One region of the Dyella sp. NPDC103356 genome, then DNA from elsewhere that is predicted to be linked to it. Evidence: riboswitches for the same ligand, from Rfam matches in the RefSeq annotation. Region 1 holds a riboswitch; each other region holds the start of a gene.

The links. A riboswitch is a leader RNA that binds a small molecule or an ion and turns the genes downstream of it on or off. The one in region 1 is predicted to bind cobalamin.
Region 2: another riboswitch for cobalamin. It lies ahead of metE (5-methyltetrahydropteroyltriglutamate--homocysteine S-methyltransferase); the one in region 1 lies ahead of ACZ6WW_RS13195 (ribonucleoside-diphosphate reductase subunit alpha).
Region 3: another riboswitch for cobalamin. It lies ahead of btuB (TonB-dependent vitamin B12 receptor); the one in region 1 lies ahead of ACZ6WW_RS13195 (ribonucleoside-diphosphate reductase subunit alpha).

The regions. Positions count from the first base shown of each region.
Region 1 is NZ_JBVJLZ010000005.1:142,576-150,058, forward strand. It holds gene ACZ6WW_RS13180 (energy transducer TonB) at 1-329, opposite strand, end outside; gene ACZ6WW_RS13185 (ribonucleotide-diphosphate reductase subunit beta) at 412-1,434, opposite strand; gene ACZ6WW_RS13190 (GIY-YIG nuclease family protein) at 1,512-1,847, shown strand; gene ACZ6WW_RS13195 (ribonucleoside-diphosphate reductase subunit alpha) at 1,945-4,446, opposite strand; cobalamin riboswitch at 4,605-4,822, opposite strand; gene tcuC (tricarballylate/proton symporter TcuC) at 4,956-6,245, opposite strand; gene ACZ6WW_RS13205 (peptidase C13) at 6,255-6,647, opposite strand; gene zapE (cell division protein ZapE) at 6,673-7,483, opposite strand, start outside.
Region 2 is NZ_JBVJLZ010000012.1:117,951-125,433, reverse strand. It holds gene ACZ6WW_RS21815 (acyl-CoA thioesterase) at 1-332, opposite strand, end outside; gene metE (5-methyltetrahydropteroyltriglutamate--homocysteine S-methyltransferase) at 473-2,758, opposite strand; cobalamin riboswitch at 2,976-3,225, opposite strand; gene pdxR (MocR-like pyridoxine biosynthesis transcription factor PdxR) at 3,222-4,676, opposite strand; gene ACZ6WW_RS21800 (GNAT family N-acetyltransferase) at 4,776-5,435, shown strand; gene ACZ6WW_RS21795 (GNAT family N-acetyltransferase) at 5,432-5,878, opposite strand; gene ACZ6WW_RS21790 (hypothetical protein) at 5,948-6,532, opposite strand; gene ACZ6WW_RS21785 (DUF4189 domain-containing protein) at 6,749-7,270, opposite strand; gene ACZ6WW_RS21780 (TrbL/VirB6 family protein) at 7,302-7,483, opposite strand, start outside.
Region 3 is NZ_JBVJLZ010000003.1:76,975-84,457, forward strand. It holds gene cbiB (adenosylcobinamide-phosphate synthase CbiB) at 1-587, opposite strand, end outside; gene ACZ6WW_RS07320 (cobyrinate a,c-diamide synthase) at 584-1,876, opposite strand; gene cobO (cob(I)yrinic acid a,c-diamide adenosyltransferase) at 1,879-2,478, opposite strand; gene ACZ6WW_RS07330 (hypothetical protein) at 2,502-3,095, opposite strand; gene ACZ6WW_RS07335 (hypothetical protein) at 3,233-3,826, opposite strand; gene btuB (TonB-dependent vitamin B12 receptor) at 3,864-5,705, opposite strand; cobalamin riboswitch at 5,817-6,036, opposite strand; gene ACZ6WW_RS07345 (phosphocholine-specific phospholipase C) at 6,211-7,483, shown strand, end outside.

The sequences.
Region 1 (7,483 bases):
GCGATCGATACGTTGTAGTTGTCGTCACCGATGGGCTTGGCCAGCATGCGGATGGACATCTTGGCCGCTACCGGCGAAGTGACGCCGTTGATGGGTTCGAGCTTGAAGTGCCAGACCGATGTGGCCTTCTGGATCAGGTCAAGCACGACCGGCGGCAGCCGCTCCTGCTTGTCCAGGGTGTAGGAGGCGACCGAGCCATTGCTCGCCACTTGAACCATGCCGGTCACCAGCATGCTGGCTTCGACGCGCTTGCGCACCGCCGCCGGACCGGCAGCGAAGGCCGCGCCGGCGAAGATAAAAGAAAACAACACCACGACAGACCGCTTCATCCCTGGCTCCCCGTTTTGGTTGGGTCGCCAATAGAGGCGACGGGCAGAAGTATGCCCGTCCTGGAGAGGCGCGGCGAGTGGCTCAGAACGACATATCGAACGCCACTTCGCCCTGCACGCCGACCTGATAGGCCGATACGCGCCGCTCGAAGAAGTTGGTCACTTCCTGCACATCCTGCAGATCCATGAAGTCGAACGGGTTCTTGGTGCCGTACTTCTTGGGCAGGTCGAGCTGGACCAGACGCTGGTCGGCGCAGTATTCGAGGTATTGGCGCATGTCGTTGACCGAAAGGCCGGCGACGCCGCCGGACAGCACGTCGGCCGCGAACTGCGTTTCGCAGGCGATGGCGTCTTCCATCATCTGCTCGATCTGCGTGCGCATCGCGTCATCGAACAATTCGGGTTCTTCTTCGCGCACCTTGCGCACCACCGCGAACGCAAACGCCATATGGCCGCTTTCGTCGCGGAACACCCAGTTGGTGCCCGAGGCCAAGCCATGCAGCAGGCCGCGCGAACGCAGGAAGTAGACATAGGCGAAGGCGGCATAGAAGAACAGGCCTTCGATGCACGCGGCGAAGCAGATCAGGTTGAGCAGGAACTGACGGCGCTGTTCCTTGGTTTCCAGGCGCTGCACGTTCTGGATCGAGTCGATCCACTTGAAGCAGAACTCGCCCTTCTGGCGGATCGATGGAATGTTCTCGATCGCGTCGAAGGCCTTGTTGCGCTCGGCCGGGTCGGGAATATAGGTATCGAGCAAGGTGAGATAGAACTGCACGTGCAGCGCTTCTTCATACAGCTGGCGCGACAGATACATGCGCGCTTCGGGCGCATTGATGTGCTGGTAGAGATTCAGCACCAGGTTATTGGAAACGATGGTGTCGCCGGTGGCGAAGAACGCGACCAGGCGATGAATCAGGTGACGATCCGCATCGGACATCTTCGACTTGAGGTCGGTGACGTCGAGCGAAAAATCGACTTCGTCCACCGTCCAGGTGTTCTTGATCGCATTGCGATACATCTCGTAGAACTCGGGGTAGCGCATGGGGCGCAAGGTGAGTTCGAAGCCCGGGTCGAGGATGTGTTGTGGTTTGTTTTGGGTCGACATGGGTGGCCTTCAAATCAAATAGATGTGTCGGAAGTCGCTGGGTCCCGGCGTTCGCCGGGACGACGAACAGAGGCGACATGGAGCGACTGAATGCATTTTTGTTCTTGGACGATCATAGGGGCATGTCGCGAGAACCTTGCGTTTACATGCTTGCCAGTGGACGAAATGGAACGTTATATGTGGGTGTTACGTCGAATCTGGTGAGGCGGGTTTGGCAGCATCGTGGTGAATTTGTTGCTGGATTCACGGCGTGCTACCGAGTGCATGATCTGGTTTGGTATGAGTTGCATGACACGATGGAGTCGGCGATCAAGCGTGAGAAAACATTGAAGAAATGGCGGCGCGCTTGGAAGCTTGAGCTTATCGAGGCCATGAACCCTTATTGGCGCGATCTCTACGACGACATCACCTGACCGTCGTCCCGGCGAACGCCGGGACCCAGTGCCTTTCAACTTTGCCGCAAGCGTGAAAGACGCTGGGCCCCGGCGTTCGCCGGGGCGACGTGAGGTTTTATTGGCAGGCTTCGCAGTACTCGGGGTTCTCGAGCGAGCAGAACACAGCAGCCGTCGCCGACTCCTGCGCATCCACCATCGGCGCTTCTACCTTAGCGGTCGGCGCCGAAACCGTCGTCTTGGCAATCTTGGTAGCCGGCCGCGAACGCAGGTAATACGTCGTCTTGATCCCCGACTTCCACGCGTACATATACATCGAGCTCAACTGACCGATGTTCGGATTTTCCATGAACAGGTTCAGCGACTGGCTCTGGTCGATATACGCACCGCGTGCGGCGCCAAGATCGATCAATGCCTTCTGCGGCAGTTCCCACACCGTGCGATAGATCAGGCGCAGGCGCTCGGGGATCGCGGCGATGCCCTGGATCGAACCGTCGGCCAGCTTGATCGCGTCGCGCACTTCGCTCGTCCACAGGCCCAGCGTTTTCAGCTCATCGGCAAGGTAGCGGTTGACCACCAGGAAGTCGCCCGACAGCGTCTCGCGCTTGAACAGGTTGCTCACCTGCGGCTCGATGCACTCGTAGCAACCGGCGATCGAGGCGATGGTTGCGGTCGGTGCGATCGCGATCAGCAACGAATTGCGCAGGCCGTGGGTCTTGATGCGCTCGCGCAAGGCATCCCAGCGTGCCACATCGTTCGGCTTGGCCTGCGGCCAGTAGTCGAACTGCAGTTCGCCATTGGCGGCGCGGCTTTCATCGAAGCCCGGGTGCGCGCCCTGCTTCTGTGCGATCTCGTTCGATGCGTCGAGCGCATTGAAATAAATCTCCTCGGCGATGCGCGTGGACAGGGCCAGCGCTTCGCTCGAATCGAACGGCAGACGCAGCTTGAAGAACACGTCCTGCAGGCCCATCACGCCCAGGCCGACCGGACGCCATTTGCGGTTGGCGGTGGCGGCGGTGTCGATCGGATAGAAGTTGAGATCGATCACACGATCGAGCTGACGCACGGCGGTACGCACGGTAGCGGCAAGCTTGGCAAAATCGACCGCGCCGTCGACCACATGACGGGCGAGATTGATCGAACCGAGATTGCATACTGCCGTTTCGCCGGCCGAGGTCACTTCCAGGATCTCGGTGCACAGGTTGGACAGATGGATGACGTTCTCGGGTTTGGCCGTCTGATTGCTGGTGGCGTTCGAACGGTCCTTGAAGGTCATCCAGCCGTTGCCGGTCTGCGCCAGCGTGCGCAGCATGCGGGCGTACAGCTCGCGCGCCTTGACCTTCTTGACGGCCAGCCCGGCCGCTTCAGCGTCGCGATAGGCCTGCTCGAAGGTTTCACCCCAGCTATCGACGAAATGCGGCACCACTTTCGGGTCGAACAGCGACCAGTCGCTGTCGGTCTCGACGCGGCGCATGAATTCGTCGGGAATCCAGTTGGCCAGATTGAGGTTGTGCGTGCGACGCGCATCGTCGCCGGTGTTGTCGCGCAGTTCGAGGAACTCCTCGATGTCCGCATGCCACGGCTCCAGGTACACGCAGGCCGCGCCCTTGCGCTTGCCGCCCTGGTTCACTGCAGCGACCGAGGCGTCCAGCGTCTTCAGCCACGGCACCAGGCCGTTGGAATGACCGTTGGTGCCCTTGATCAGCGAACCGCGCGAACGCACGCGCGAGTAGGCGAGGCCAATGCCGCCGGCAAACTTGGACAGCTTGGCGACGTCGCCGTACTTCTCGTAGATCGATTCGAGCGAATCGGTCGGCGAGTCGAGCAGGAAGCACGAAGACAACTGCTCGTGCGAGGTGCCGGCATTGAACAGCGTCGGCGAGCTCGCAATGTATTCGAGCGACGAGAGCAGGCGATACAGCTCCAGCGTCTCGCCCATGTCGTTGCCGCCGAGCGCGCAGGCGATGCGCATGAAGAAATGCTGCGGCGTCTCGATCACCTTGCGCTGTTGCGGATGACGCAGCAGGTAGCGATCGTACACCGTGCGCAGGCCGAAGTATTCGAAGCGGCGCGTGGCCAGCGGATCGATCGCATCGTTGAGCTTGCGCGCATTGGCGACGACAAAGTCACGCAGACGTGCATTGAGGATGCCCAGCTCGGCACCGCGCGCGATCGACTGCGAGAAGCTCTGTATTTCCTGGCCGCTGACTTCCTTTTCGATAAAGGCGCCGAGCAGGCGCGCGGCGAGCTGGCCGTATTCCGGCTCTTCGGCGGTAAGCGCCGCGGCCGTACGGATGGACAGTTCGTCCAGCTCCTGGGTGGTGGCGCCATCGTAAAGGCCGCCGATGGTCTTCAGGGCGACGCGCAGCGGGTCGACCCCGTGCAGGCCCTCGCCGCTGCGGGTGACCGCGCGCACGATCTTGTTGACGTCGACGATCTCCTGGCCACCGTTGCGCTTGGTCACGCGCATCTGGCCCGGGTTGTGCGGTGGCGTCAGCGCAAACGGAGTTTCCGTTGCGGCAGGGGAGGTCGAGCCGGTGCTGGCAGCATCGGCGGAGAAAGGAGAAGCGTCCACGCGACCGACGAGGCGTTCGCGCGTGGAAGTATCGAGAGGTTGCATGGCGGCAGCGCTCCAGCAAAAAAGTTCGTTTCGCCTGCTCCCGCGCGCAGGGCTGAAAGGTGTGATGTAAGGGTTCCGCGAACGGTCGTATGGCGAGGCTAGGTGCCCCGCGTCCACGACGCGCTTCCCCGCGGAAGCCGCCATCACTCACCGCGGCGGCAGGCCGCGATGTGTCGGCAGGTCTTCGGACTCGTGGACGAGGATCATTCCGGGCGATCCACCTACTTGCCCCCGCTTCCCAGCCTTACCGGCCAGTGCGATGGGGGTGTTCGTTTCCACTTACCGCTGCGGGGCAGTTCCGGATTTTCACCGGGATTCCCTATTAAGCCGATCCGACCGTGGGTCTGAGAAAGGCACCGACGAGGCACAACATATCGGGGTCCAGGGGTCTGGTCAACCCAATAATTTGTGGATAAGCCGGTGGATAAATACAAACGAAGCAGCCTGTTCAGGCGCTTGCAGGAATTTGCAGCTTTGTACGAATCGCCTGTCATTGGCCCGGTCCGGGCCTAGCCCCGATGCATGCCCCGGCTACGCGGGTCCCGGAACACCAGCCAGGTTGCCACCAGGCCGCATAGCGCGGCGAAGGACAGCCACAGGCCGGGCGCCGCCTTGTCGCCGGTGGTATGGATCAGCCATTGCGATATGGCCAGGCTGGAGCCGCCCAGGGTGGTGGCCAGGCTATAGGCCAGCGAAAAGCCGGTGGTGCGGACCTGGGCGGGCATGATCTCGGTCAGGGTCACCACCAGGGCGCCGTTGTAGCTGGCATAGATAAAGGACAGCCACAGCTCGACCACGAGCAACCGGCCGAAGCCGGGCTCCGCGACCAGCCAGCGCAGTACCGGATAAGCGGTCAGCAGCGCCAGCATGGTGCAGGCCAGCAGCAGCGGGCGGCGACCGATGCGGTCGGAGAGCGCGCCCATGATCGGCAGCCAGATGAAATTGGAGACGCCCACGCACAGCGTCACCAGGAACACGTCGAAGGTGGACAGCTTCAACACCTCGCTGCCGAAGGTCGGGGTATAGGCGGTGATCAGATAGAACGACACCGTCGTCATCATGACCAGGGCGACGCCGATCAGCACGATGCGCCCATGCGCGAGCATCGAGCGGTAGATCTCGCCAAAGCTTGGCTGCCGGCGCGAAAGAAACTCCTCGGTCTCTTCCAGCGAGCGGCGGATGACGAACAGGAACGGCACGATCAGGCAACCCACCAGAAACGGAATGCGCCAGCCCCAGCGGTCGATGGTCGCCGGAGGCATCCAGTACTGCAGCAGCAGGCCGATCGACGCGGCGAACACCACGGCGACCTGCTGGCTGGCCGATTGCCACGAACAATAGAAGCCACGCTGGCCGGGCCGCGCGATTTCGCTGAGATAAACCGAGACGCCACCCAGCTCCACGCCGGCGGAAAAACCTTGCAGCAGCCGACCGGCCAGCACCAGCAGGGGCGCGAGCACACCGATCGTCGCGTAATCGGGTACGGCGGCGACCAGCAGCGTGCCGACAGCCATCAACAACAAGGTAAGGATCAAACCCTTGCGGCGGCCGTGATGGTCGATATAAGCCCCCAGCACGATCGCGCCCACCGGCCGCATCACAAAGCCGGCGGCAAAGGCGAGCAGGGTCAAAAGCAGCGAGGCATAGGCGCTATGGCTCGGAAAGTACGCACGTGCAATGGCCGGGGCGTAATAGCCATAGACCATGAAGTCGTACATCTCGAGAAAATTGCCGCTGACCACCCGCACGATGGCCTTGAAGCTTTCCTTGCGCGAGCGCGGCGTGGCGGCAGACGTCATGGACCGGGCTCAGGGCACGACGCTGACGTCGATCTCGATCGGGTAATCCGTCTGACCGGGTTGCACCGGTGGCTTGGGGAACGTCCAGGCCGAGAATTGCCCGGCGACGCACTTGGCCACGGGTGTGGGCACGCGCACGTCCACCCGTAGCGGATGGCCATCCGGCGAGATATCGGCCACCAGCGTGAAAGGCGACTTGTCTGCTGGCGCGTTGCTCTTGATGCAACCCTTGAGCGTGTCGGTCATCGGATCGCCGGTCTTGTCCCAGAACAGCTTCTGGTAGGCGGGACCGGTGGCCGCGCCTTCGGCCAGCTTCGCGCGGGTGACGCGCGTGGAGAAGTCGTCCACGGCCGGCGTTTGCGGCGCGCCCATCAGCAGGGCGAGGCTTATCAGGCTGAGCATGGTGTTGCCTCCTAGGATCTTGCGTTCAATCGGATCGGTGATCGAGCGCCAGGTACGCCTCGCTCTGCATTTCGATCAGGCGCGATTCGGTACGACCAAACTCCGCGCGCAAGCGTTCGCCATCGTACAGCTCGGTGATCGGTGCGGCAGCGGAAAGAATCAACTTGACGTGACGGTCGTAGAACTCGTCCACCAGCAGCACGAAGCGCTTGGCCGCGTCCTCGCTGTAGACGGTAAATTGCGGCACGTTGGAGACGATGATCGCCGGTCCGGCTTTAGCCAGTTCAATGTAGTCGGACACAGCGCGCGGCCCTTCGCAGAGCGCATCGAATTCGAACCAGAGGATATTGTCGGCGCGTTTGCGCAAGGGAATCGGTCGATCGTTGATGACGATATCGCCACCCTCGACAACATCGCCGACGGCCTGCGTGGTGAAGATCTTCGACAGCGCGCGCTCGGCTTCTGCACTCGGCGGCGTGTGATACACCGGTGCCTGCGATAGCGCACGCAGGCGCCAGTCGCGGCTGGAGATCATTTCCACCACGTGGCAGCGCTGTTCGAGCAAGGCGATCGCCGGCAGGAAGCGGGCGCGTTGCAGGCCGTCCTTGTAGAGATTCTTTGGCGCGGTGTTCGACGTCGTCACCAGCGTGACGCCGCGGGCGAACAAGGCGTCGAGCAGGGTGGCAAGAATCATCGCATCGCCGATGTCGTTGACCAGGAACTCGTCCAGGCACAGGACGCGACACCGCTGCGCGATACCGGCGGCCACTTCGATCAGCGGATCCTGGCGCTCGCCCAGTTCGCGCAGACGCTCATGCACCTCGCCCATGAAGCGG
Region 2 (7,483 bases), on a different contig from region 1:
ACGAATACCATCACGCAGCTGGTCGCCAGTCGCTGTTCGCCCTTGCGCAGGTCCTGCGCCAGCACATCGACCGCCATATGCATGCTGGAGCGGCCGGTATAGATCAGGCGGGCCTTCACGGTCACCAGGTCGCCGATCAGGATCGGCGCCACGAACTGGATGCCACTGATGGACGCGGTGACGCAATAGGCCCCGCTCCAGGCCACCGCACAGGCGTAGCCGGCCTGGTCGATCCACTTCATCACCATGCCGCCGTGCACCTTGCCGCCGAAATTGACGTCGGTGGGCTGGGCGAGAAAGCGGAAATTCACTTCGTGTTGCTGACCTGGCATGAGGGCTCCGGCTGGGCATGAATCGAACGCGGCGCATGATCCGCCCCGCCCTCGCCTGCCGCAAGTTATTTCTCGACGGCTATCGACCGCGCCGGCAAGCATGCGCGCCCATCCGGGCGGGCGCGCATGACATCACCGGCTTATGCGGCAACCGCCTGACGCATCGCACGCGCCGCTTTCACCATCGCCACCAGGGCCGACCGGGTTTCCGGCCAGCCGCGCGTCTTCAGGCCGCAGTCGGGATTGACCCAGAGCTGTTCCGACTTCAGCACCGCGCCCGCCTTTTCCAGCAGCGAAATCATTTCCTCCGCATCGGGTATACGCGGCGAGTGGATATCGTAGACACCCGGGCCGATCTCGTTCGGATAGCGGAATTTGACGAACGCATCGAGCAACTCCATTCGCGAACGCGAGGTTTCGATCGAGATCACATCGGCATCCATGGCGGCCACCGCATCGATAATGTCGTTGAATTCCGAGTAACACATATGCGTGTGAATCTGCGTCCGGTCGGCCACGCTCGAGGCCGTGATACGGAAGCATTCGACCGCCCAGTCCAGATAACCCTGCCAATCGGCCCGACGCAACGGCAACCCCTCGCGCAAGGCGGGCTCATCAATCTGGATCACGCCGATTCCCGCGCTTTCCAGATCGAGCACCTCGTCGCGCAAGGCCAGTGCGATCTGGCGACACGTCGCCGCGCGCGGCTGATCGTCACGCACGAACGACCACTGCAGCACGGTCACCGGACCGGTCAACATGCCCTTCATTGGCCTGGACGTCAGCGATTGCGCATAACTGGACCACTTCACCGTCATCGCGCGCGGGCGATGCACATCGCCGAAAATAATCGGCGGCTTGACGCAACGCGAGCCGTAGCTCTGCACCCAGCCCAACTTGGTGAAAGCGAAGCCATCCAGTTGCTCGCCGAAGTACTCCACCATGTCATTGCGTTCGAACTCACCATGCACGAGTACGTCGATGCCAATCTCTTCCTGGAAACGCACGCATTTTTCGGTTTCAGCGGCAATGAACGCATCGTAGTCGGCATCCGAAAACTTGCCCGACTTGTTTCGAGCACGCGCGTCGCGCACTTCGTGGGTTTGTGGAAACGAACCGATGGTGGTCGTGGGATACAGCGGCAATCCCAGCTTCGCTTGCTGCAGCCGACGCCGCTCGTCGTAGGAAGACGAGCGGCGGGAGGCGCCAGCATCCAGTAACGCGATACGTGCCCCCACCTCGGGCCGATGCACCTTGTCCGATCGACGGCGGCTGGCAAGGCTTTCGCGCGCCTGCTTCAGCGCAGTGTGCGCGGATGGCCGGTCGGCAAGGGCATCGGCCAAGGTGCGCAATTCGCCGATCTTTTCCCGGGCAAATGCCAACCACCCGTGCAGATCGCCGGGCAACGCCGTCTCCACCGATGCATCGAACGGCACATGCAGCAGCGAACAAGACGGCGCGATATGCAGACGCGCATCGCCAATACGCTCTTTCGCACGGCGCGCCAACGCCAGCGCGTGATCGAGATCCGCGCGCCACACATTGCGTCCATCCACCAAGCCGAGCGAAAGCACACGCGAAACGGGCAGCGAATCGAGCACCGCATCGAGCTGCCCGGGTGCGCGTACCAGATCGACATGCACGCCGGCGACCGGCAGTTTGTTCACCAGGGCAAGATTGGCGCCCAGCTCGCCGAAATACGTGGTCAACATCAGCTTGGGACCATCGACGTCAGCCAGCGCCGTATAGGCCTTCAAATAGGCCGCATGATCGTCCGCATCCTGATCGAGCACCAGGCAAGGCTCGTCGATCTGCACCCATTCGGCACCCGCGGCATCCAGTTGTCGTAACAGGCGGATGTAGGCCGGCAACAACTGCCCGAGCAAGGCGAGACGATCGCTACCGTCGACCGTTTTCGACAGCAATAGAAAACTGACCGGCCCCAACAGCACCGGCCGCGCATTGAAACCCAATGCCTTGGCCTCGAGGAATTCGGCGACCGGCTTGTCGCCGCGCAAGCGAAAGGTCTGGCCCTTTTTCAGTTCGGGCACCAGGTAGTGGTAGTTGGTATCGAACCACTTGGTCATTTCCAGCGCATGCAGATCGTGGCCGCCGCTCTGGGTACCGCGCGCCAGCGCGAAATAGCCGGCCAGCGGGTCGGCGTCGGCCAGCGCGCGATAGCGCTCGGGAATGGCATCGAACAAAAAGGCGGTATCGAGCACCTGGTCGTACAGCGAAAAATCGTTGCACGGCACGACGTCGGCACCAGCGTCGCGCTGCAGTTGCCAATGCCTGCGACGGAGTTGGGCCGCCGAATCCAGCAGTTGCCGTGATGTCGAGTCGCCCCGCCAGAACGCTTCCAGCGCGTGTTTGAGCTCGCGCTTTGCGCCGATACGGGGAAAACCCAGGTTGGAAAGAGTAGCCATAAGCGATGTGTCCTCGATTCGTGTTGAATGAGGAACGAAGGAATCGCGCAACGACACCGCAGCCTTGGGGCCACGACGCAGGCACACGAGCGACCTTCGCCCCCTCGGGCGAACCGAAACCCACGCGAGGACGTACGGGAGCCAAGCGCCGCAGCCATGCGCCGCGACGACCAGGCTCCGGCCAACCTCCCCGCGGAGGTTCCAGGTCAGGCAGGGGATGGATTCCCTGGCCGAGGCAGGTCTTCGGGCTCGTGGACATGAGGCACGGGGATGCCTCGCCTAGTGTTCGCCGCTTCCCGGCCCCCGAAGGGCCAGTGCTCATGGCGAAGGTCGTTTCCACACACCGCTGCGGGGCAGCGCCGGAATTGGCCCGGGAAGAAAACCCTCCAAGGCCGTACCGGCTTCCCTTTTAAATCCATCTCTTTATCTTAATAGAGAGATGGATACCGTCGGCGAGTGGAAATTACGCCTGCGGCGATGCGCCGTCAAGCAAGGGCACGACGATGTTCCTGATACGGCCGGCCAGGCGCTCGACGTCCTCGGTCACCACCTGGGCAATCCCGAACAACAAGCCGGGCTTGGATCGCCCGAGATAGAACGACGACATCGGCCGCATCGCGAAGCCTTGCGCGTTGAGCGCTAGTGCGATGGCACGATCATCGACGCACTCATCGTGAAACCATGTCGCCAGTTGCAAGCCGCCGGTACCGACACCGATCCGCAATATCTCCCCGAGATGATGCTGCAACGCGTCCACCGTCGCCGCCATGCGCGACGCGTAAAGGGCATTCATCTGCCGCAGGTGCGCACGGAAACGCCCTTCGCCGATGAAGTCCGCCAATGCCGCCTGCACGTGGATGGGAACGACCGCGCTGCGCAAAAGCTGAAGCTCCGTGGCCGCCGACAACAACGATGGTGGCACGACGGCATATGCCACACGCAGCCCTGGAGCAAGCGTCTTGGAGAACGTGCCCAGGTAGGCGACAACCCCATGGCGATCGATGCCCTGCAGCGAGGCGATGGGACGCGATCCGTACTGAAATTCGCTGTCGTAGTCGTCCTCTATCACCACCGCGCCATGCGTTTTCGCCGTCGCCAGAAGTGCCATGCGCCGCGAAAGGCTCATGGTCATGCCCGTGGGGTATTGGTGCGATGGCGTGACATAGATGAGGCGCGGCGGCGGTCCTTCGATCGCGCCCAGATCGATGCCTTCGCTATCGCATCGCGCAGGCACCAGCGTTGCGCCAGCCGCACTCAACAACGCTTTGGCGGTGGGGTAACCAGGGTCTTCCACCCAGGCAACCTTGCTGACCGCATCGCCCTTGCTCAACACGAGCGAGCTCAACAGATCGATCGCCGCGCGTGTCGACGGCACGATCAGCAACTGCTCCGGCCGTGCCACGACGCCACGTGTCGCGCCGATGTGATCGAGAATCGCCGTACGCAACGCACCCAGACCGGAGGCTTCACCGTAGCCGAGGTCGTGAATGCGCAGCGACCGCGCTCTTGCGCCAAGGCAGCGAGCCCAGGCGGCATGCGGAAAACGAGAGAGATCAGGAATGGCCGGTGCAAACCATTTGCCTGCGACCGCCGGCTCCGCCGCCAGCGGCAATTCCACGGCGCGCTTCTGGCCTCGCTCTTGAAAAGGCGCCTGAGCCATCGCGGAGACGCGACAGGCCGATCCCGCCGAGGCTCGCAGGTAGCCCTCATTCTTCAGCCGCTCGTACGCATTGACCACCGTGGAACGGGCAACGCTGAGCGCTCCAGCCAGGCTGCGCGTCGATGGCAGCCGCTGACCCGGCGACAACTGGCCCTGCAAGACCCGCTCGCGAACCAACCGATAGATCTGGCCTTCGAGATCACCCGAAGCTTTGTCCAGCGGCGGCCAGGCGGCCGATGGCGTCGTGATATCGATCAACTGGACTGACCAAAAATAGCAAAGTGGTAGTTTACGGCAGTCCTGTTGAGCCAAGAAGATGCTGGCGTGCAAAGTTCATCACTGCCCGCCAGGAGCTCCATGAATCTCTCCGCTTGGAAGGGCGTGCCACGCCCGGAACGCATCACGCTGGAAGGTCGTTACGCGCGTCTCGAACCGTTGGACATAGCCCGACATGGACAGGACCTGCTGGCGTCGGCACAGGCACCGGGCGCGGACCAGCGCTTCCATTATCTTTTCGATACCCCGCCCGCCGACATGACGGCGTTCATGCCGTGGCTGGAAAAGAGCAGCACATCGGTCGACCCGCTATTTTTCGCCGTGATCGATCAGCAGACGGGCAAAGCGGAAGGTCGCCAGGCACTGATGCGCATCGACCCGACGCATGGCGTGATCGAAGTCGGACACGTACTGTGGGGCCCGGCCATTGCACGCAGCCGCATCACCACCGAGGCGCTTTACCTGCACGCTCGCTACGTCTTCGAGACGCTCGGCTATCGCCGCTTCGAATGGAAATGCGACAACGCCAACGAACCTTCGCGCCGAGCCGCGCAACGGTTCGGCTTCGAATTCGAAGGTATCTTCCGTCAGCACGTCGTGGTCAAAGGGCGCAACCGCGATACCGCGTGGTTTTCCATGCTCGACCGCGACTGGCCCCGACTGAAGGCCGTTTACGAGACGTGGCTGGCGTCTGAAAATTTCGATGAAACCGGGCAACAGAATGCTCCGCTGCGCTTCTAGGAAATCACCCGTGCAAGACTCATGTGCAACAAAGGAAATGCCTTGCCCGTGCCATCCAACGGTGAACTTCCGACAACGCCAAACCCCGCGTGCCGGTAGAAATCGACGGCCTGCGTATTCTGTTCGTTGACATCCACACGCGTGGCGCCAAGGTTGTCGATCGCATGAACAAGCAAGGCCTTGCCTACGCCCTGCCCACGCGCCTCGGCAGCGACAAACAACATCTCGATCTGATCGCCGCCAACCGCGATAAAGCCGGCAATCTGACCTGCTTTCATCACGAAACAATGCACCGACAAGGTCGGCAAGTAGGTGAGCACCAGCGGTCGATAGAAATCAATGTCCGCTTCGGTCAGAAAGTCATGCGTTGCGCGCACCGAACTTTCCCAGATAGGCACCAGCGTGGCGAAATCCGCCGATGTTGCGGGGCGTATGGCATTCATCGTTCGATGATACACATCAAGTGCAATAGTTGGCGAACAGGACCAACCCAGCGCTCCGCTCACGTACCGCTAGACACTTTGGACAACCGCCGCTGGCGCGTGCCCGCTCGTCGCCATAGTCATGGCCAGTTCGCTATAGGTACGGATATTGAACCATTGCATGCCCAACAACAGGATGTAAGGCACGAACAGCAGGCCCAACTCCGGCACCCGAATCATCAAATCCATCACCAAGGGAAGGCACAGCGTCGAGATCGCAAGCAGCCAAGTCGATAGTGCAAGCGATGTTGCTCTACGCAACGAGTGGTGCAGCGATTGCGCATAGGCATCCGACACGCCTTTCCAGCGCCTGACCCAATAACGCCTGACTTTATAGGTGAAAGACGAGCCCGTTATGGCGACAGCCAGTTCCAGCAGGGCTACCGCAGCAGTTATCCATTTGGACAACTGCAGCAATCCGTTGCTACCGAGTCTGGAACCCAGCACGGTGACCGGCGCAGCCAACAGCAACAAGAGAAAAGCGTACGCGGCTTCATTCTTGACGCGCAGCGCCAAACCCAGCCAATTGGTTTTCTGAATCATCCAATGCACCGCGACCTCCTCGCACCAGTACGCCAATCGCGACTGCACCCCCAAGGCAGCGTTATGGTTCATTTTCGCGGCTTATCGAGTCCATAACCGTGAACCCGGTTACCGATCCACCATGAGCCATGGCCTCAGCCACATCGCCAGACGGCGACGACAAGGCCATTAATAACCAAGAAAACCGGCATGTCATACCGGCTCGCCTTACCTGAGGCGCGTTGTCATCACAGCATCGGCATCAAGGGATGAACCAGAACCGCAGCTTTGCGAACTCTTTGACGTCGGTTATCGAACCCGCTGAGCAGAACTGCAAGCCGAGTAGTAGACATGACAATTGGTTGTTCCGGAGTCAGTGCACGTTTTCATGGCCACCTTAACGGCTTCACCCGTGGTGGGAGCACTCCACACATTGAAACTCGCGTCCCCGGCAATCACCACACCACACGCATTTCGGAATCGCGTGTCGACCTTGCAGTTCGCACCACCTCTCGAACGGCAGTCCGCGAGAGCAGCACCCTCCGCATTGTCTTTTGTCGCCAGATCGTTGGCGACGCCAATGCTTCCTTGCTTCGCGTCCGACGCAATGGCGCCCCAGCGGTCGACCCACTGGACCTCAGGCACGGAGGGCCGGCCTTGCTGTTGTCCCTGGCCATATCCAGGTATGGGCGCGCATCCCTGGGGGGCGCCCGTGCTGGGGTCGCCTCCGATCGGGTAGTAGCCTTCCGGGCAGTTACCTTCGGCATGCACTGCCCTGTTAAAAAACAAGGACAAGCCCAGAAGCAATAACAGGATACCCAGTGACTTCATGGTTGGATCTCTTAAGTTGAACTGTACTGGCTCAGCGACTGACTGGCGGCGCCACTGTTTTGATCGCATCGGCCTGAGGAGTATAGGTATTCCCAGCCACGCGTCCCGCCTGGCTCCCACCCGTACTCGTGTCGCTCGCGGGGCTCGAAGCCTGAGCCGGAAGCCCAGCCCCCCTTCCACCGCCGCCGTACTGTCCAGGCGCTTGACCCTGCG
Region 3 (7,483 bases), on a different contig from region 1:
TCGTCGATGCGCGCTGCCGCCCAGCCGAAATTTTCATAGCGCGGCGTGCGATAACCCCACATCGCATCCAGCGTATTGGACAGGCGATAAAGCACCACGCCAGGCGCGCCAAGCAAGGCAAACCAGAACAGGGCGGCAAAGACCGCATCCGCACCGTTTTCCAGGACCGACTCCGTCGCCGCCGCGGCCACCTGCGTTTCATCGAGCGCACCGGTGTCGCGGCTGACAATACGCGACACGGCAGCGCGTGCTGCGTGCAGGTCACCGTCGTACAGCGCCTGCGCAACTGGACGGGCATGTTCGGCAAGACTGCGATAGCCGATCGCCAGATACAGCAGCAGCGCACCAAAGGCCGAGCAGGCCCAGGGCGAATACATCACCAAAAAATGCGCGATCAGCCAAGTCAGCAGCACCGGCGGCAAGACCGATGCACACCATGCAGCGATGCCCTTGAAGCGGCCGTCGCCATATAGCGCATGTTCGTTGAAGGTCGCCAGCCGACCGAACAGCACCAGCGGATGCAGGCGTCGCGGCTCGCCCAGCGCAAGATCCAGGAGCACCGCAACCAGCATGGCCAGCGCGATCATGGCAGGAACAAACGCATGGCCGCGGCGGGATCGGAAGGAAAATAAAGGTGCATGAAACTCGCGGTCATGCGTTGGCGCCGATACACACCCTCGCGACTGGGGCCTTTATCCGGGTTGACCGTCAACGCCAACGGCGACGTGGTGATCTCCGCCTTGGCGTAATGGAAGGTATGTCCACGCAGTGTCCCTTCGGGCAACTCGACCGATTGCATGCCCAGGCCGCTCAGGCGCGCCTGCATGACCGCATGGCCTTGCAGCAGGCCGGCCATGGGATAGGTCACGCCATCGCGATCGGTCAAGGTATCGAGCGCATACAACATGCCGCCACATTCGGTGAGCAGCGGCTTGCCGTCTTCGACATGAGCATGCAACGCATCGCGAAGCCTCACGTGACGCGCGAGCGCCGCCAGATGCAATTCCGGATAGCCGCCCGGCAGCCACACCGCATCGCACGCCGGCAGCGACTCACCCGCGATCGGTGAGAAGAACACCAGCTCCGCACCACCCTCGCGCAGCACATCGAGATTGGCCGGATAGAGAAAACAAAACGCCGCATCATGCGCTACAGCAATGCGCTTTCCTTCCAGCAAGCGCGGCGAAGGCGAACGATGGGTGGCAGGGAAACCCACCGGCGCAGGCAGTACTTCCTTCGCATACGTTGCCCAGGCATCCGCCAACGCATCCAGACGTGCCTCGATATCGCCCTGCTCACCCGCAGCCACCAGACCGAGATGACGTTCGGGCAGCATCAGCGCGGGATCGCGCGGCAACGCACCCAGCCAGGTGAGATCGGGCGGCAGGCTTTCGGCCAGCAACTGCGCGTGATACGAGCTGCCGATGCGGTTGGCGGTGACGCCATAGACGTGCAGGCCGGGACGATAACGCGCCAGGCCCGTTGCGATCGCGCCGAACGTCTGTGCCATCGCCGAGCCATCGATCACCGCAAGCACCGGGATGCCGAGCTTCATCGCGAGATCCGCGCTCGATGCACTGCCATCAAAAAGCCCCATCACGCCTTCGATCAGGATCAAGTCGGCGTCACCAGCAGCCTCGTAAAGCCGCGCACGCACGTCTTCTTCTCCGCCCATCCACAGATCGAGCTGGTATACCGGCGAACCACTGGCACGCGTCAGCACGGTCGGGTCAAGAAAATCCGGGCCGGTCTTGAATACCCTTACGCGGCGGCCCTGCCGCCGGTGCCAACGCGCCAGCGCCGCGGTGACACTGGTCTTGCCCTGCCCCGAGGCAGGCGCGGAGATCAGCAAGGCCGGGCAACGATGTTCACTCATAGTTACAGCTCGATACCTTTTTGCGCCTTGATGCCGGCTTCGAATGCGTGCTTGACCACGCGCATCTCCGTCACGGTGTCGGCGACCTCGATCAAGGCATCGGGTGCGCCGCGCCCGGTGATGACGACATGCTGATTCGGCGGGCGCGCAGCCAGTGCCGGCAACAGTTGATCGAGCGTGACGTACTGCTTGACCAGGGCGATATTCAACTCGTCGAGCAGCACGAAGTCGTATGACGCATCGCCAAGCATGCGCGCGGCGATATCCCAGGCAGCCTGTGCCGCGGCGATATCACGCGCCTTGTCCTGGGTTTCCCAGGTGAATCCTTCGCCCATCACGTGGTAATCGAGATCTTCGCCGAAGCGGCGAAAGAAAGCCTCTTCGCCGGTCGAAAAGCTGCCCTTGATGAACTGCACGACACCGCAGCGAAAGCCATGTCCCAGCGAGCGCGCCAGCATGCCAAAGCCCGACGAACTCTTGCCCTTGCCGTTACCGGTATTGACCACCAATACACCACGCTCGATGGTCGCCCGGGCGATCTTGCGATCGACCAGTTCCTTCTTGCGCTGCATGCGTTCGCGATAACGCTCATCGGCGGTCATGGCGTCGCGTTCGGTTTTATCGATCATGCGCGTGCGCTCCGCGGTGATCCAGCCATGCGTTCGGCGGCGAGGACGATTACTGCATGCAGCGCGAACACAAAGCCCACGTAGCCAGCCGTCACACCCAGCCAATGCGGGTAGTAATGCGCGATGCGCGGCACAAAGCCGGCAAACGTCGGCGTGTAATGCCCCGAGAGCATGTAGTAGCCGCCACCGGAAATGAGATAAGTGAAGAGCACCGATACCAGCACCACCAAAGCCAGTCGCGGCACACTGCGCCAGTGCAGTTCATGCCAGCGGGCATAGAAGCACCCGGATACCCATAGCGTGCCGTAGGCCGGCACCAGTACCCAATAAGCCGGGCTCAGGCACCAGTCGGTGATCGTGCCGGCAGCGAGGCTGCCAAAATCCAGCACCGATGCCAGCGCGAAAAACAACGCGAAGACCCACCAGCGTCGCAACATGGCACCCGCCAGGAAGAACACCGCCCAGGATGCGCTGGGCAGCGCATGCACGCTGGCAAAATGCTGGCCGCGTGTGCAGGTCATCAGGATCGCCAGCGCGATGCCGACGATCCACAGCGTGGATGTCTGCTTGATTGGCAATACGTTCGACATAAGGGAACCTCGAATGACCTCAGTTTTCATCGTCGCCCCGGCGAAGGCCGGGCCCAGCGTCTTTAGCGCGTTGAAGCGCAAGACACTGGATCCCGGCCTCCGCCGGGATGACGGATAAGAGAAACCAGAGGTTCCCATTAGTGACCGCCCGGGTGCTTATCTGTGGGAGCGACTTCAGTCGCGACAAGCGCGCCACCCTTCGCCAGATAACCAACCCCAAGGCGAACTAACTGAGCTACAACGATGTAAGCCATGGTAGTACGTACGAACAGCGGCCCCCACTGCCATAGCCGCGCGACATACTCAGCCACATGCGGGTTCGCGTAGCGGCCACCCAGCCAATAGAAACCGCCGTTGGAAATCGCAAACGACAAGCATGCCGCCACAAAGCCGAACGCCAGGCTGCCGAAGAACGAACGTCCGGCACCACAGGCGCGCCCGCCGTACCAAAGCACCGCATAGGCCGGCAGCAGGAACGCATAGGCCGGCGTGACGCAGAAATCGCTCACGCCGGCATAGCTGACCGACACCCAGTCCACTAGCACCGCCAAGGTAACAAAGCCGGCAAACGCCAGGTGCCGGCGCAGGTAAATGCCGCCGATAAACAACACGGCCATCGAGGCATCGGGCAGATGCATGGCATCTCCAAAATGCTTGAATCGCGTAGCGATCATGCAGGCGACCAGCAAGATCAGGATCATCGCGTTATGCGTTCGGGAGAGTGCTTTCATACCGTCTGTTACCTCTTGGCCGTGTTACTTGCGACGCTTACTGGGCCGGCTGCCAGCGCACGGTAAACATGTAGTTGCGACGTGGCTGATTGAAGAAAGCTGCCGTTTCGTAACGCTTGTCGAAAATATTGTTGGCACTGAACTGCAGACGCCAATCGCGATCCAGCGCATAGGCCACGCGCAGGTCGGTCAGCGAATAGCCGCCCAGTCGAGTGTCGTTCTCGGTATCGTCGAAGCGCTTGCCCGAGACGAAATAGCTGCCGCCGAAGCTGAACGCACCGATCTTCTTGTCCAGATCGAAACGTGCCGTCTGCTTGGCACGGCGCGGCAACAGGTTGCCGTGATCGAAATCGTTGCTCTCATCGCGCGGATCGAGCCAGTTCAACGTGCCCTGCACGGTCCAGCCGACCAGTTCGGTATGAGCTGTAGCTTCCACGCCGCGGATGCGTGCGCGGTCCACGTTGATCGGCAGGAAATTGGGGCCGGTGAACGCGATAAGGTCGCTGATCTTGGTCTCGTAGGCATTCAACGACCAACCGCCCCAGCCGTGCGTGCCGCGCAGGCCCAGCTCACCGCTGCGCGAGCGCTCTGGCTTCAGGTCCGCATTGCCGAAGTCGGGGTAGTACAGCTCGTTGAAGGTTGGCGCATGGAACGCCGTGCCGTAGCTTGCCGTCAGGCGCAGCGACTGGGTGAAGTCCCAGCCCCACAGCAGCGAGCCGGTATTGCGGCCGCCGAACTGCGTGTCATCGTCGCGCCGCACGCTGGCCTGCAACTGCTGGCTGCCGAAAGTCTGCTGCCACTGGCCGAAGACGCCGCGATCGGTGCGCCGGTCGACGACATACTCGGTGCTGCCTTGGATGTTGTCGTGCTGCACGTCGAAGCCGACGCTGTAGAGGCCGCCGCCGGCACTGATATCGGCCTGCAGCGAGCCGAGCTTGCGACGGGTATTGAACGTGTCGACGTAGACGTTATCCAGATAATCGCTGCTGAAATCCTTGCTCTGCCCCAGGGCCAGGGTCAGCGTCAGCCGATCGGACGGCTTGTAATGCACCCGGCCGCCCGCCACCTGCGACTCGGTCTTGGCGCTGTTGCTGAAAGTACCGTCGTATTCGTTGCGACCGCGAGCTTCGAAGAAGCGCGCGTCGGCATCCCATTGCTCATTGAACTTGTAGCCACCCTGCAAGGTGAGTGCGTCGTTCTTGTAGCCGTCGTTATCCGGCTCGATGGTGAAGCAGCCGCCGGGACCGCGACAGGCGTTGAAGCCATGCGTCTGGTCGTGCGAAACCTCCATCGAGTACCAGCCGGCGCCCTGCTTGCCGGCCGCACCCAGTGAGCCCTTCAGCGTGTCGTAGGTGCCGACGCCGAAGCTGGCATGCGGCACGAACGCGCCATCGGGGCGGCGGGTGAAAATCTGGATGACGCCGCCGACCGCTTCGGAACCGTACAGGCTGGAAAACGGGCCGCGCACGATTTCGATGCGCTCGATCTGCTCCAGCGGGATGTCCTGCAGCGCGGCCACGCCGGCCGAGGCCGAACCGATCTTCACGCCATCGACCAGCACCAGCACCTGATCGGCATTGGTACCGCGCATATACACCGAGGTCTGCTTGCCCTGGCCACCGGTGTTCGATAGCTGGATGCCAGGCGTGCCCTGCAGCAAGGCGACGATCGACGCCGGCTGCAGACGCTCGATATCGGCGCGATCGATCACCGTGACCGGCGCCAGGGTCTGGTCCTGCGTCTGCGCGGTGCGCGACGCGGTGACCACGACCTGATTGAGATCGGTGGTGCCGGCATCGTCCGCGAAGGCCGGGGAAAACACGGAAAGCAAGGCGGCCGCCAGCACGGCGCGGCGGAAAGTCGAAGAACGGATTGGCACAGCGTTAGCTCCCTGGACCGCGCCTACCCGCGCGGCGTCAATGGCATGGGGACAGGAGCGTGAGAGCAGGTACCGGCAAGTCGCAGCGGCCCCGACTAGGCCCGCCGCCTGTCCGGTGATACCTCCAAGGCCGGTCTCCGGGCTTGCGAGCGAGGGCATCTACCCTCCCGAGCCGCGCCTTCCCATGCTATCGAGCACAGTGGCTGTTTGCGGTTCGTTTGCTCGCCTACCGTTGCGGGGGCAGCTTCGGCTTGACCCATCGAGGGCGTACCGAATTCCCGTTTCAACCGCCGGCTCCATTGCCGACAGTCACCTTGAGGCGCGGCGATCTTAGCAGCAGCGCGATGGGTCCGTGAGTGCAATGTGTAACGGCGGGGGACTGGACAACCCGCGTCACATGGCCGGCGACTATCTAAAAACTGACCCGTGAGTGGCATCGGGCTGCAACGTCCGTGAGTTGTCCTAAGCGCCGACCGCATAGCCGACGCCACTCACGGAGCCCCCCATGAGCCAGATCGACGATATCAAGCCCAGTGACATCAGGCCCGATGACATCAGGCCCGACAACACCGGGCGACGCCGCTTCCTGAAGATGACCGCGGCCTCGGCCGGTGGCCTGGCCGCCATGTCCGCCCTGCCCCCGGTCATCCGCCAGGCCCTGGCCACCCCTGCCGCCACGGTCAATGGCGATATCACCGACGTGCAGCACGTGGTGATCTTCATGCAGGAGAACCGTGCGTTCGACCATTACTTCGGCAGCCTGGCCGGGGTCCGCGGCTTTGCCGACCGCGTGCCGGCGCCGTTGCCAGGTGGTCAGCAGAATGTCTGGCATCAGCCCGACGGCAGCAGCACGGGCTACATGCTGCCCTTCCACATGGACACCAGCACCACCAGCGGTATCTGCATCAGCGCCCCGGCGATGAGCTATCCGGTCGACACCGCGATCTGGAACGGCGGCAAGTTCGATGCCTGGAATACCGCGCGCGCTGCCGGTCTGGGCATGGGTTACTTCCAGCGTGCCGACTTGCCGTTCTACTACGCACTGGCCGACAGCTTCACCATCTGCGACCAGTATTTCTGCTCGACGCTCACCCAGACCAACCCGAACCGGCTGCATTTCTTTACCGGCAGCAACGGACTGTCGGTCGGCCAGGCAGCCACGCTGGACAACACCGAGCCGAGCGCCGGGTTCAGCTGGACCACGTATGCCGAGCGCCTGCAGAACGCCGGCATTAGCTGGAAGGTCTATCAGCAAAGCAACAATTTCGACGACAACGCATTGGCCTGGTTTGCGCCCTTCAAAAAAGCCAAAGCCGGCCAACCGCTGTACGACCGCGGCATGGCGACAGTGCCCGATCTGGTGACTGCATTCGCCAACGACGTCGCCAACAACACCCTGCCGCAGGTGTCGTGGATCGTGGCGCCGGACTATCTCTCCGAGCACGCCAACTACAAACCGGCCTATGGCGAGAACCTCTCGGCGCAGTTGCTGGCCGCGCTGGTCGCCAACCCGGCGGTGTATGCCAAGACCGTATTCATCCTCAACTACGACGAGAACGGCGGCTTCTTCGATCACGTACCGCCGCCAACGCCGCCGGCCTCGTCGGCGAACGGCCTCTCCACTGTCAGCACCACGGGCGAAATCACTGGCGGCAAGCCGATCGGCCTGGGATTTCGCGTGCCGATGATGGCGATTTCGCCGTGGTCGCGCGGTGGCTGGGTGTGCTCGGAAGTGTTCGATCACACGTCGGTCCTGCGTTTTCTCGAAACCCGTTTCG